2 linked regions of the Mumia flava genome follow. The protein of the gene in region 1 interacts with the protein of each later gene in a pairwise test. Links are inferred from orthologs where the notes say so. Each region holds a gene or a part of one and is shown on either strand. Other genes may lie near its edges.

The links. The genes of interacting proteins can lie anywhere in the genome.
Region 2: the proteins of hemL (region 1) and CLV56_RS12735 interact in binary tests that used the Escherichia coli proteins (3 or more experiments, as listed by UniProt). The link is inferred for Mumia flava from one-to-one orthologs.

What each region holds. Positions count from the first base shown.
Region 1 is NZ_PGEZ01000001.1:2,547,318-2,552,678, reverse strand. The notes cover bases 870-3,792. They hold hemL (glutamate-1-semialdehyde 2,1-aminomutase), read right to left. Parts: upstream 3,025-3,792; coding sequence 1,714-3,024; downstream 870-1,713. Other genes in these bases: CLV56_RS11985 (lytic transglycosylase domain-containing protein), read left to right, coding at 3,251-3,792; CLV56_RS11995 (histidine phosphatase family protein), read right to left, coding at 1,029-1,685; CLV56_RS12000 (TlpA family protein disulfide reductase), read right to left, coding at 870-1,032. Also shown: CLV56_RS12005 (cytochrome c biogenesis CcdA family protein), read right to left, coding at 1-466; more of CLV56_RS12000, read right to left, coding at 472-869; more of CLV56_RS11985, read left to right, coding at 3,793-4,678; hemB (porphobilinogen synthase), read right to left, coding at 4,697-5,361. UniProt on the Escherichia coli protein: Aminomutase that catalyzes the transfer of the amine group on carbon 2 of glutamate 1-semialdehyde to the adjacent carbon 1 to form 5-aminolevulinate.
Region 2 is NZ_PGEZ01000001.1:2,729,342-2,734,779, reverse strand. Bases 1,552-4,551 are described here. They hold CLV56_RS12735 (FadR/GntR family transcriptional regulator), read left to right. Parts: upstream 1,552-2,712; coding sequence 2,713-3,390; downstream 3,391-4,551. Other genes in these bases: CLV56_RS12730 (enterochelin esterase domain-containing protein), read right to left, coding at 3,405-4,532; CLV56_RS12740 (glycosyltransferase family 2 protein), read right to left, coding at 1,684-2,517; CLV56_RS12745 (glycosyltransferase), read right to left, coding at 1,552-1,673. In the rest of the region: more of CLV56_RS12745, read right to left, coding at 1-1,551; CLV56_RS12725 (ABC transporter ATP-binding protein), read right to left, coding at 4,586-5,401; CLV56_RS12720 (FecCD family ABC transporter permease), read right to left, coding at 5,401-5,438. UniProt on the Escherichia coli protein: Transcriptional activator of the glcDEFGB operon which is associated with glycolate utilization, and encodes malate synthase G and the genes needed for glycolate oxidase activity. Also negatively regulates the transcription of its own gene.

The sequences.
Region 1 (5,361 bases):
TGCACGGCGTCCAGCCGATCGCGAACAGCACCCCGAGCAGCGGCGCGACCGCGAGCCCGACCGACGGGACCGCATGGATCCGCACGTCGCGCTGCATCCACGGCACGAAGCCCATGAAGGCGAAGCCGAGCAGGATCAGCACGATCCCCATCACGATCGAGATCTCCCGCTCGTACGGGCGCAGCTCCTGCCCGATCCCGCCGAACAGCGCGCCGTACGACACGAAGACCACACTGAACCCGGCGACGAACAGGGCGGCACCGGTCATCAGGCGACCGCGCTGGCGCAGGGTCTTGTCGTCACCGACCACCTCGGCCGCCGACATCCCGGAGACGTAGGACAGGTAGCCCGGCAGCAGCGGCACGACGCACGGCGAGAAGAACGAGACCAGCCCCGCGACGAGCGCGACCCCGGCCGCGAGCAGGATCGAGCCCGACAGCACCGTGTCCATGATCCAGTCCGACATCGCCGCTACGCCGCCCCGGCGTCCTCGACGAGCCCGCGCAGCGTCGCCTCGCTGGTCGCACCGACCACCCGGGCCGCGACCCGGCCGTCGGAGTCGATCACGTACGTCGTCGGCACCGCGATCGCGGGCAGGCTGTCACGGAAGCCGAGCAGGGTCTCGCCGCTCGGGTCGTAGATCGACGGGTAGGTGATGCCGTAGTTCTCGTCGTAGGCCAGCGCGGCGTCACGCGAGTCGCGGATGTTGATCCCGAGGACCTCGACCCCGGAGTCCGCGAGCGCAGCCAGGTCGGACGCCTCCTCCCGGCAGTCCGCGCACCACGAGCCCCAGACGTTGACGACGACCGGGGAGCCGGCGAAGTCGGACAAGGCGACCGGGTCGCCGCCGAGGCTCTCCCCGGCCAGCTCGGGCGCCGGTGCACGGTCGGCGGGATCGACCGACGTGATCGTCCCGTCCCCGCTCACGTACCCTCCCGTGGTCTCGTCGGCCTGGGTGCTCGACGCGCAGGCGGAGACGGCCACGCCGACGAGCAGCGCGGCCGCGGCGAGCAGCAGTCGTCGGGCGGTCATGCCCCGCCGACGAACTTGCGCCGCAGGTGCGCCGGGACGAGGTCGCCGGCCGGCTCGGAGTAGCCGACCGCGACCGGCTCGTCGCCTTCGTAGGTCACCGACGTGATGCTCGCGAGCGAGCACTCGCGACGCCGCGGGTCGTGCAGGTAGCGGCGCTTCTGGACGGTGAGCCGCGCGACCCAGATCGGGAGCTGGTGCGAGACGATCACCGCCTCGTGTCCGCGGGCCGCGTCGCGCGCGTCGGCGAGCGCCGCGAGCATCCGGGCTGCGATCTCGGTGTACGGCTCGCCCCACGACGGCTTCGCCGGGTTGCGCAGCAGCCACCAGACCGACGGCCTGCGCAGCGCGCCGTCGCCGACGCCGAAGGTCTTGCCCTCGAAGCTGTTCGCGGCCTCGATCACGCGCCCGTCGGTGTGCACCGGCAGGTCGACGGTGGCCGCGATCGGCTCCATCGTCTCCTGCGCGCGCTCCAGCGGCGAGCAGACCAGGTGCGTCACGTCGCGCTCGGAGAAGTACTCGGCACCGCGCTCGGCCATCTTCCGGCCCAGCTCCGAGAGGTGGTAGTCGGGCAGGCGCCCGTACAGCACACCGGTGGGATTGTGCACCTCACCGTGCCGCATCAGGTGGACGACGGTGCGCTCGCTGCTGCTCATCTGTCTGCTCTCGTGGTACGGGTGGGTCTCAGGCCGTCGCCGCGGCCGCCGCGGGTGCGGCCGCGCTCAGGGCCTTCTCGATCTGGTCCAGGGCGTCGTCGTCCAGCGAGTCCGAGACGAACCACGCCTCGTACGAGCTCGGCGGCAGGTAGACGCCGTGCTCCAGCATCGCGTGGAAGAAGGCGCGGTACGCGGCGGGGTCCTGGTCCTGGGCGTCCGAGAAGTCGCGGACCGGCTCCGTACGGCCGAGGTACGGGCTGAACAGCGTGCCGGCGCTCTGCACCACGTGCGGGACCCCGGCGGCGCCCAGCGCGTCGCGCAGCATCGTCTGGATCGTGCTCGCCAGGTCGTCGAGGTGCGTGTAGACCTCGTCGGTCGCCAGCCGCAGCGTGGTGAGCCCCGCGGTGGTGGCGACCGGGTTCCCCGAGAGCGTGCCGGCCTGGTAGACGGGTCCCTCCGGCGCGAGCATCCGCATCACGTCCTCGCGTCCGCCGAAGGCCGCGGCCGGGAAGCCGCCCCCCATCACCTTGCCGAACGTCATCAGGTCCGGGGCCCAGCCCTCGACCGCGCCGTCGATCCCCCAGTAGCCCTGCCGGCTCGCCCGGAAGCCCGTCATCACCTCGTCGGAGACGAACAGCGCACCGTGCTCGCGGCAGGTCCGCGCCAGGAAGGCGTTGAAGCCGGGCTCGGGTGCGACCGCGCCCATGTTGCCGGCGGCGGCCTCGGTGATCACGCACGCGATCCGGTCGCCGTGCTCGGAGAAGACCGCGCGGACAGCGGCCGGGTCGTTGTAGGGGAGGACGAGCGTCTCGGCGGTGAACGCGTCGGGGACCCCCGGCGTCCCGGGGAGCCCGAAGGTCACGACGCCGGAGCCGGCCTCCGCCAGCAGGGAGTCGACGTGACCGTGGTAGCAGCCGGCGAACTTCACCACGACGTCACGCCCGGTGAAGCCGCGCGCCAGCCGGATCGCGGACATCGTCGCCTCGGTGCCGGAGGACACCATGCGGACCAGGTCGACCGGGGTCCGTGCGACGATCTCCTCGGCCAGCTCCACCTCGGGCTCGCTCGGTGTCCCGAAGGAGGTCCCGCGTGCGGCCGCGGCCTGGACGGCGGCGACCACCTCGGGGTGCGCGTGGCCCAGCAGCATCGGGCCCCAGGACGCGACGAGGTCGACGTAGCGGTTGCCGTCGGCATCGGTGAGCCACGACCCCGACGCGCTGCTCATGAACCGGGGGGTCCCGCCGACGGCCTTGAACGCGCGGACCGGGGAGTTCACCCCACCCGGGGACACGGCGCGAGCGCGGTCGAACAGGGACGCGGAGACGTCGGAGCCAGACACGACTCTTATTGTCCCCGACGAGGCAAGATGCCCCACAGACCCCCTCGCGGTCAACAGCCCACGGCCAGGTCGTGGACGCGGTGGGACGGGGATCCGAACTCCGAGTTACCTTTCCTAAGGACTTCCTGAGGAGCATGGGCAAGTGAGCCGACCATTCCTTAGGGTGGTCCCAGGAAGCGACCCTCGCTTCCCACGGCGTACTCGGACGACGGTGAGGACGGACCCCATGAGGCCAGGAAAGCCACGGGGAGGCGGCGAGCACCGCCGCCTGACCTGGTGGCAGGCGACCGGCGCGCTGCTGCCCTGCGCGCTGCTGGCGACCGCCTGGGGTGCCGCGATCGCGGCACCCGGCGGCGGGGCGAGTGTCGACACCGCGTCCTACTCCGCGTACGACGACGTGCCCGAGGTGCCGGTCACGGGTCCGGAGCTGGACGTCGAGACCGGAGACGACCCCGTCTCCCAGCAGATCGCCGCCGGGGAGGCCGACGAGACCGACGGCCGCCCGCAGGTCCCGACGCTCACGGCCGCCGCCTCGCAGATCCCGGCGCCCGCGCTGGCCGCGTACCAGCGGGCCGCGAGCGTGATGGCCTCCACGAAGCCGCAGTGCCGGCTGTCCTGGGAGCTCCTCGCGGCGATCGGGCGGGTCGAGTCCAACCACGGCCAGTTCGGCGGCGCCACCATCGCCGCCGACGGCGCGACCACGCGGCCGATCGTCGGCATCCCGCTCGACGGCAGCGGCGCGACCGCGCGGATCCTCGACACCGACCGGGGAGCCTGGGACGGCGACAAGGCGTTCGACCGCGCCGTCGGGCCGATGCAGTTCATCCCGAGCACCTGGTCGTCGGTCGGCGTCGACGCCGACGGAGACGGCGAGGCCAACCCGAACAACATCAACGACGCCTCGCTCGCGGCTGCCGTCTACCTCTGCGTCGGCGGGCACGACCTGAGCACCGAGGCGGGGGCCCGCGCCGCCCTCATGTCGTACAACCGGTCCACCGTCTACGGCGACCAGGTCCTCGCGATCGCCGCCGAGTACGGCAGCGGCCAGCTCCCGACCACGCTTCCGGTCTCGGCGCCGGGCGGGAGCATCCCCGGCCCGGTCGGGACGCCTCCGTTGTTCTCGTGGCCGTCCGGACCCGGTGCCGGGCACTCGCAGCAGCCTGCGCCCGCGGTCGTCGCGATCAACGACGACCGTCCGCTGCCGTCGCCGTGGGGCCTGCCGGGCGGCGACGCGGCCGAGACGATCGTCCCGGCCAAGGACCCCGTCACGCCGGTGAAGCCGAAGCCGACCAAGCCGACGAAGCCGACTCCGAAGCCCACGGACCCCACGCCGAAGCCCACGGACCCCACGCCGAAGCCGACCGACCCCACCACGCCGACGGACCCGACCGACCCCACCACCCCGACGGACCCGACCCCGACCGGCCCCACGACGCCGCCGCCGACGGAGTCGACCACCGATCCGACGCCCACGGACCCGGGCACGTCCGATCCCACGACGCCGCAGACCGACGAGCCGACCGGCTCCGACGCGGGCGACGCGAAGAAGGACGAGGACGAGCCGAAGGCCGACGCCGATCAGACCGAGGCGAAGAAGGACGAGGACGAGCAGCCGTCCGACGCCACCGCGACGCCGCCGAGCTCGACGCCCTGACGCCGAGGCGCCCGACCCTCAGGCCAGGCGCTCGGCGAACTCCGCGGCCCAGTAGGTGAGCACCACGTCGGCCCCGGCGCGACGGATCGACGTGAGCGACTCGACGATCGCGGCGTCGCGGTCGATCCAGCCGTTCGCCGCCGCAGCCTCGACCATCGCGTACTCGCCCGAGATGTTGTACGCCGCGACCGGCACGTCGACGGCGTCGCGGACCCGCGCGATCACGTCGAGGAAGCCCATCGCCGGCTTGACCATCACGAGGTCGGCTCCCTCCGCGACGTCGAGCGCGACCTCGCGCAGCGACTCGCGGGCGTTGGCCGGGTCCTGCTGGTACGTCCGGCGGTCGCCCTCGAGCGACGAGGCCACCGCCTCGCGGAACGGGCCGTAGAAGGCCGAGGCGTACTTCGCCGCGTACGCCAGGACCGCGACGTCGGTCCACCCGTGGGCGTCCAGGGCCGCACGGACGACGCCGACCTGCCCGTCCATCATCCCGCTCGGGCCGAGCACGTGCGCCCCGGCCTCGGCCTGCGCGATCGCCATCGCGGCGTAGACGTCGAGGGTCGCGTCGTTGTCGACCCGCCCCCGGTCGTCCAGCAGCCCGCAGTGACCGTGGTCGGTGAACTCGTCCAGGCACAGGTCGGACATCACGACCAGGTCGTCACCGACCTCGTCGCGGGCGTCGC
Region 2 (5,438 bases), 180 kb from region 1 along the record:
AAGCCGCCGGTCTCCTCGAAGAGCAGCTGGGCCGACGTGTCGAACCCGGCCGGAACCACGAGGCCGGTGACGCACGCGGGGCCCGAGGCCAGGTCGGGCCCGAACCCGCGGAGCAGCGCCGAGACCCAGTCGGCGTCGGGCCGGGCGTCGTCGTCGGTGTAGGCGACGATCGCGCCGCGAGCCGCCGCCAGACCGGTGTTGCGGGCCTCGGACAGCCCGCGGCGGGGTTCGTCGACGATCCGCACGCGGGCGTCGGTGACCGGCGCGAGCAGACGGCGGACGGTGCCGCGCGCAGGGTCGTTGTCCACGACCACGACCTCGAGGTCGGGGTGGTCCTGGGCCAGCACGAGGTCCACGGTCGCGCGCAGGCGCGGGTCCTGTCCGAGCGAACAGACGACCACGGTGATCGACGCGTCGACGGGCGGCATGCCCCACGGCCAGCGCTCCGGGCGGGTCGTGGGTGAGTCTCCGACCACGTCCTTCACCTGCTCGCGGAGCCGCGGCGGGGTTGCCCGGTCCAGCCTGACGAAGGCGGTCGGCCAGCCGTGGTCGCGTACGAGCACCGCCGCCTCGCCGCGCGCGTTGACGGCCCCGTCCCCCGGGGCCTGGTCAGCGTCAGCCCCCAGCTCGAGGTCGGTGCAGGCGATCGGGACGAACCCGCGTGAGTCGGCACCCGCTCCCGGGTCGGCTCCTCCACGCGCTCGGAGCGCCGGCGTCGCGTGCGAGCGCGTACCGAGGCCGAGGGCCCGGCTGCCGAGGTACCCGGCTGCCGTCGCCAGCACGGCCGCGGCGAGCACGACGGCTCTCGACGGCCCGGCGACGTCACCGCGCCGCAGCGGCGCGACCAGGTGCGTGACCACGCCGGTGGGGACGACCCGGCGCAGGTAGTCGCGCTCCGACGCGAGCGCCGTCCCGGGGCCGGCCATCCTGGCCAGCCGAGCCTTGGAGCGCCCCTCGTGCCAGCCGCGACGCAGGACGTACCCGAGGCGAGCGCGCTCGGACGGTACGTCGTGGTCGACGACGGCGCCGGTGATCCGCACGATCCGTCCGTCGGGGACGGCCCCGGCGATCCGGATCGCCAGCTCGGTCTCCTCGCACCCCACCGGGAGCGCGCCGACCCGTCCGAGCTCCTCGCTGAACCCGCCGACGCGGTCGAGCGCGTCCGCGCGGACCGCCATGCTCGCCCCGATCGGGTTGCGGACCTGGGCCCCGTCCCCCGGCAGGCCCCGGTAGTCGCAGCCCACCACCCAGCCGAGCTCGACGGGGAACCAGCGTGGCGCGTCGTCGACCCACCGCGCTCGGACGGCACCACCGACCGCCACGACGTCGTCCTCGGCGAACGCGTCGCGCATCGCCGCCAGCCATCCGGCGCGCGGGCACGCGTCGTCGTCGAGGAAGGCCACGACACCACGCCCGACGGAGCGTGCGGCCCCGGTGTTGCGGGCGCCGGACAACCCGGGTCTGCCCTGCGACGCCACCACCTCGCAGTCCAGCGACGCACGGCACGCGCGCAGGAGCCCGGGGTTGTGGTCGATGACGACCACGAGACGGTCGTCGTCACCGAGCTGGGCGCGCACCGCCACGACCGCGCGCCGCAGGGCGGCCAGCCGACGCTCGGTGTACGCGCAGATCACGACCGTGACCGGTGGCGCAGACGGGGATGCGGGGGTCACGAGGGCCTCGTCACGCCGCGCGGTCGACGGGGACGTCGCCACCGCGGTCGACGTGAGCGGCCGTGGGCTCGACGACTGCGGGCGCGCTCGCCACGACCGCGGCCGCCGCTGCCAGGTCGGCACCGCGCATGCGGCGGCGCTCGGCCATGATCGTCCGCAGGACACGCATCCCGTCGCGGACGGCGTGCAGGTTGCTCGTGCCGTGGATCCGCGCCAGCTCGTGGCTCGGCACCTCGACGACGCGCATCCGCGCCGCCGCCGCCCGACAGTTCAGGACGGTCTCGATCTCGAACCCGTCCCCCCACAGCATCACGTCGTCGCGCGGTGCCGGGTCCGGCAGGTCGAACGTCGGCACCAGGTCGCGCCAGAACGCGTTGTAGCCGTAGCAGAGGTCCGTGTAGCCGGTGCGGAACAGCCGGTTGACGAGCCCGGTGAGAGTCCGGTTGCCGAGCGCCCTGATCGTGGTGAGGTCGACGCTGCCGCCGCCGGGCAGGGCTCGCGATCCCTTGGCGACGTCGGCACCGCTGACCAGAGCGTCGACCATCGGCGCGATCTCGGCCGGGTCGGCCGAGCCGTCGGCGTCGAACATCACCACGATGTCGCTGGTCGCCGTCGCGAACCCGCACGCCAGGGCGTTGCCCTTCCCGCGCCGGCTCTGCTGGACCAGCACCGCCTTCGGCATCACCCGCGCGACCACCGCCGCGGTGTCGTCGGTCGAGTGCCCGTCGACGACGACGACCTCGTCGACGGGAGGTAGCTGCGGCAGGACGACCTCGAGGTTGCGTGCCTCGTTGTAGGCCGGGACGACGACGGTGACGGTGGGCGCGGAGGGTCGCGAGGTCATGCGGCAGTTCCTTCGACGGGTCCGCCTGCACGGCGGAGATATGATCAGATGTTGATTAGCCTTGCCTAACCAAACTCTTTCATCTGATCTTGTTGCTGTCCAACACCCGTCCGAGAAGTGACGCAGGTCACCGATCCCGCCCGAGCCGCTACGATCGGCCCGAACCCTCGACGGACCGGCCAGGACGGGAGAACCGTGAACGAGACAGGCGGGCTGGGGACCGAGCGGGCGCGCGAGACCGTGCGCGTCCTGCGGGACAACATCACCAGCGGGCGCTGGCCGGTGAACTCCCGCATCCCCACCGAGAGCGAGCTCGCGGCCGAGCTCGGCGTCGGCCGCAGCACGATCCGCGAGGCCGTCCGTGCCCTGGCCAACCTCGGCATGCTCGAGCCGGCCCGCAGCCGCGGGACGTTCGTCCGCGCGCGCAACCCGGTCAGCTCCGTGCTGTCCGACGTCGTCACCCAGCACACCATCGACGACGTGCTGGCCGTACGCCGTGCGCTCGAGGTGGAGGCGGCCGAGCTGGCAGCGAAGAACCGCACCGACGACGACCTCGCGCTGCTGCGCTCCGCCCACGAGAGCGACGTCGCCGGCGCGAGCGCGCAGCAGATCGAGCGCGGGCTGACCCCGGGACAGTTCCACGCGCTGCTGTTCGCCGCCGCGCGCAACCCGTTCCTCGCCGAGCTCTACGCGGGGATCACCGCCGGCCTGCGGACCTGGATGCGGGACGGCTCGGTCGCCCACGCCGCCGACACCGCGCAGCGTCACTCCGACCACGCCGCGATCCTGGACGCGATCGCGGCACAGGACCCCAGCGCTGCCGCGGCAGCAGCGGCCGCGCACGTCGCCCGGGACCTCGTGGTCGGCGACTGAGCCAGCCCGGGCACTCACGTACCGAGCGCCCACACGAGACCCTCGGCGATCCCCGAGCGCCAGCAGGCGTAGTCGTGCCCGCCCTCGAACTCGACCGACCGGAACGGCGCACCGGTGCGCTCGAGCGCGGACACCAGGCGCCGGTGCGGCTCCACGAGCACCCACTCCTGCGAGCCGACCTCGAGGTAGGTTCGCGGGAGCGCCGTGCAGCGTTCGAGATCATCGACGAGGTCGTCGTGCCACAGTGACGCGGACTGTGAGACGACCGCCCCGACGGCGTCCGGACGGTGCAGGCCGGCACGCAGGGCACTGAGTCCGCCCAGGCTCTGCCCCGCCACGACCACGGACTCCGCACCGTGCGCGACGTTCTCCTGCTCGCGCGCCCAGGGCAGCAGGTCGTCGGCGAGGTAGTCCTCGAACCCGCCGTCGTCGCTCAGGTCCCGCCAGCGCTCCTCCCGGCTCCCGGAGTCCAGGAGGAACCCGTGGACCGGGGGGATCCGTCCGTCCGCGATCAGGTTGTCCAGCGACGTGGGCAGGTCCTGGGTCGACGTCCAGACGTCGCCGTCGAGCGCGACGACCGCGCCCGACGGCCCCCCGCTCCCCGCGTCACCGGGTGGCCGGTAGACCCAGACCGTCCGGCCACGCGGTCCGATCCGCCGCTCGACCGTGCCGGGCGGGACGCCCGGTCGGCGCTGGAGCCAGCTTTCGGCCGGTGCTCGTGGTCCCGCTGCCACCGACTGGACGACGCCGGCGCGGTTGCGGCAGGTCGACGGGTTCGTAGGGTCGCTCCGACCCCGGTCGAGCGCGGCCCGCAGCGCGACGTGGTCACCGGCCAACCAGGGAGCATGCTGCCCGGGGAACCGCGGGAGGAAGGCGTACGACCCGCGCCAGCGGGAGGAGACCTGGTACGACAGCGTCCACAGGTCGGTCCCCTCGATACGGCGCATCAGACTGCGACCGAGATCCGTCTCGTCGGTCAGCCTGTTCACGAAGAGCAGCACCTCGACCGCGTCGGCGTCCGACCAGACGAAGGTCACGATCGCGTCGTCGCCCTCGGCAGCCCTCTCGACCCAGGGGGTCGGCACCCGCGCGGCGTACGCCTCGAGCGCCGCCGCGCCGCCGCGTTCCAGCAGGCGCGCCACCAGGGGAGACTCCACCACACGCGCCGGGGTCGGACGTGGGACCTTCGGAGGCTTCAGTCGCATCGTCGGCTCCGGGCGAGCGGGACCACGAGCGGCGTCCGCGTCTCCGGATCGGGCACCACCCGGCAGGGGAGCGCGAAGACTCGCTCGAGCAGCTCGGCGTCCACCACCTCCGCTGGAGTCCCCTGCGCGACCAGCTCGCCGTCGTGCATCACCACCACGTGGTCGGCGTAGCGAAACGCCAGGTTGAGGTCGTGAAGGACCGCCACCACGGTGGTCCCGCTCTCGACCAGGTCGGCGCACAGGTCCAGGACCTCGACCTGGTGGGCCAGGTCGAGGAACGTCGTCGGCTCGTCGAGCAGCAGCAGGCTGGTCTCCTGGGCGAGAGCCATCGCGATCCAGACCCGCTGCCGCTGCCCACCGGACAGCTCGTCGACCACCCGGTCGCGCAGGTCGAGCACGCCGGCGCGCCGCATGGCGGACTCGACCGCACGCTCGTCGGCGCGGCTCCACTGGCGCAGCAGGCTCTGGTGCGGGAACCGGCCTCGCGCCACGAGGTCCTCCACCACGATGCCGTCCACCACCACGGGCGCCTGAGGCAGCAGACCGAGCGTCCGCGCGACCTCCTTCGAGCTGCGGTCGGTGATCGGCCGGCCGTCGAGGAGCACCGTCCCCTGGACCGGGCTCAGGATCCGGGCGAGCGTCCGCAGGAGCGTCGACTTGCCACAGGCGTTGGGCCCGACCACGGCGGTGAACCGCCCGGTCGGAAGCCGGATGTCGAGGTCGGCGAGCACCGCACGCCCGTCGTACGCGACCTGGAGGCCCCTCCCTTCGAGCCGGACCTCCGCGGTGGTCCTCACGGTCGTCATCACGCCCTCCGTCCTTCGATCACGAGCAGCCAGATCA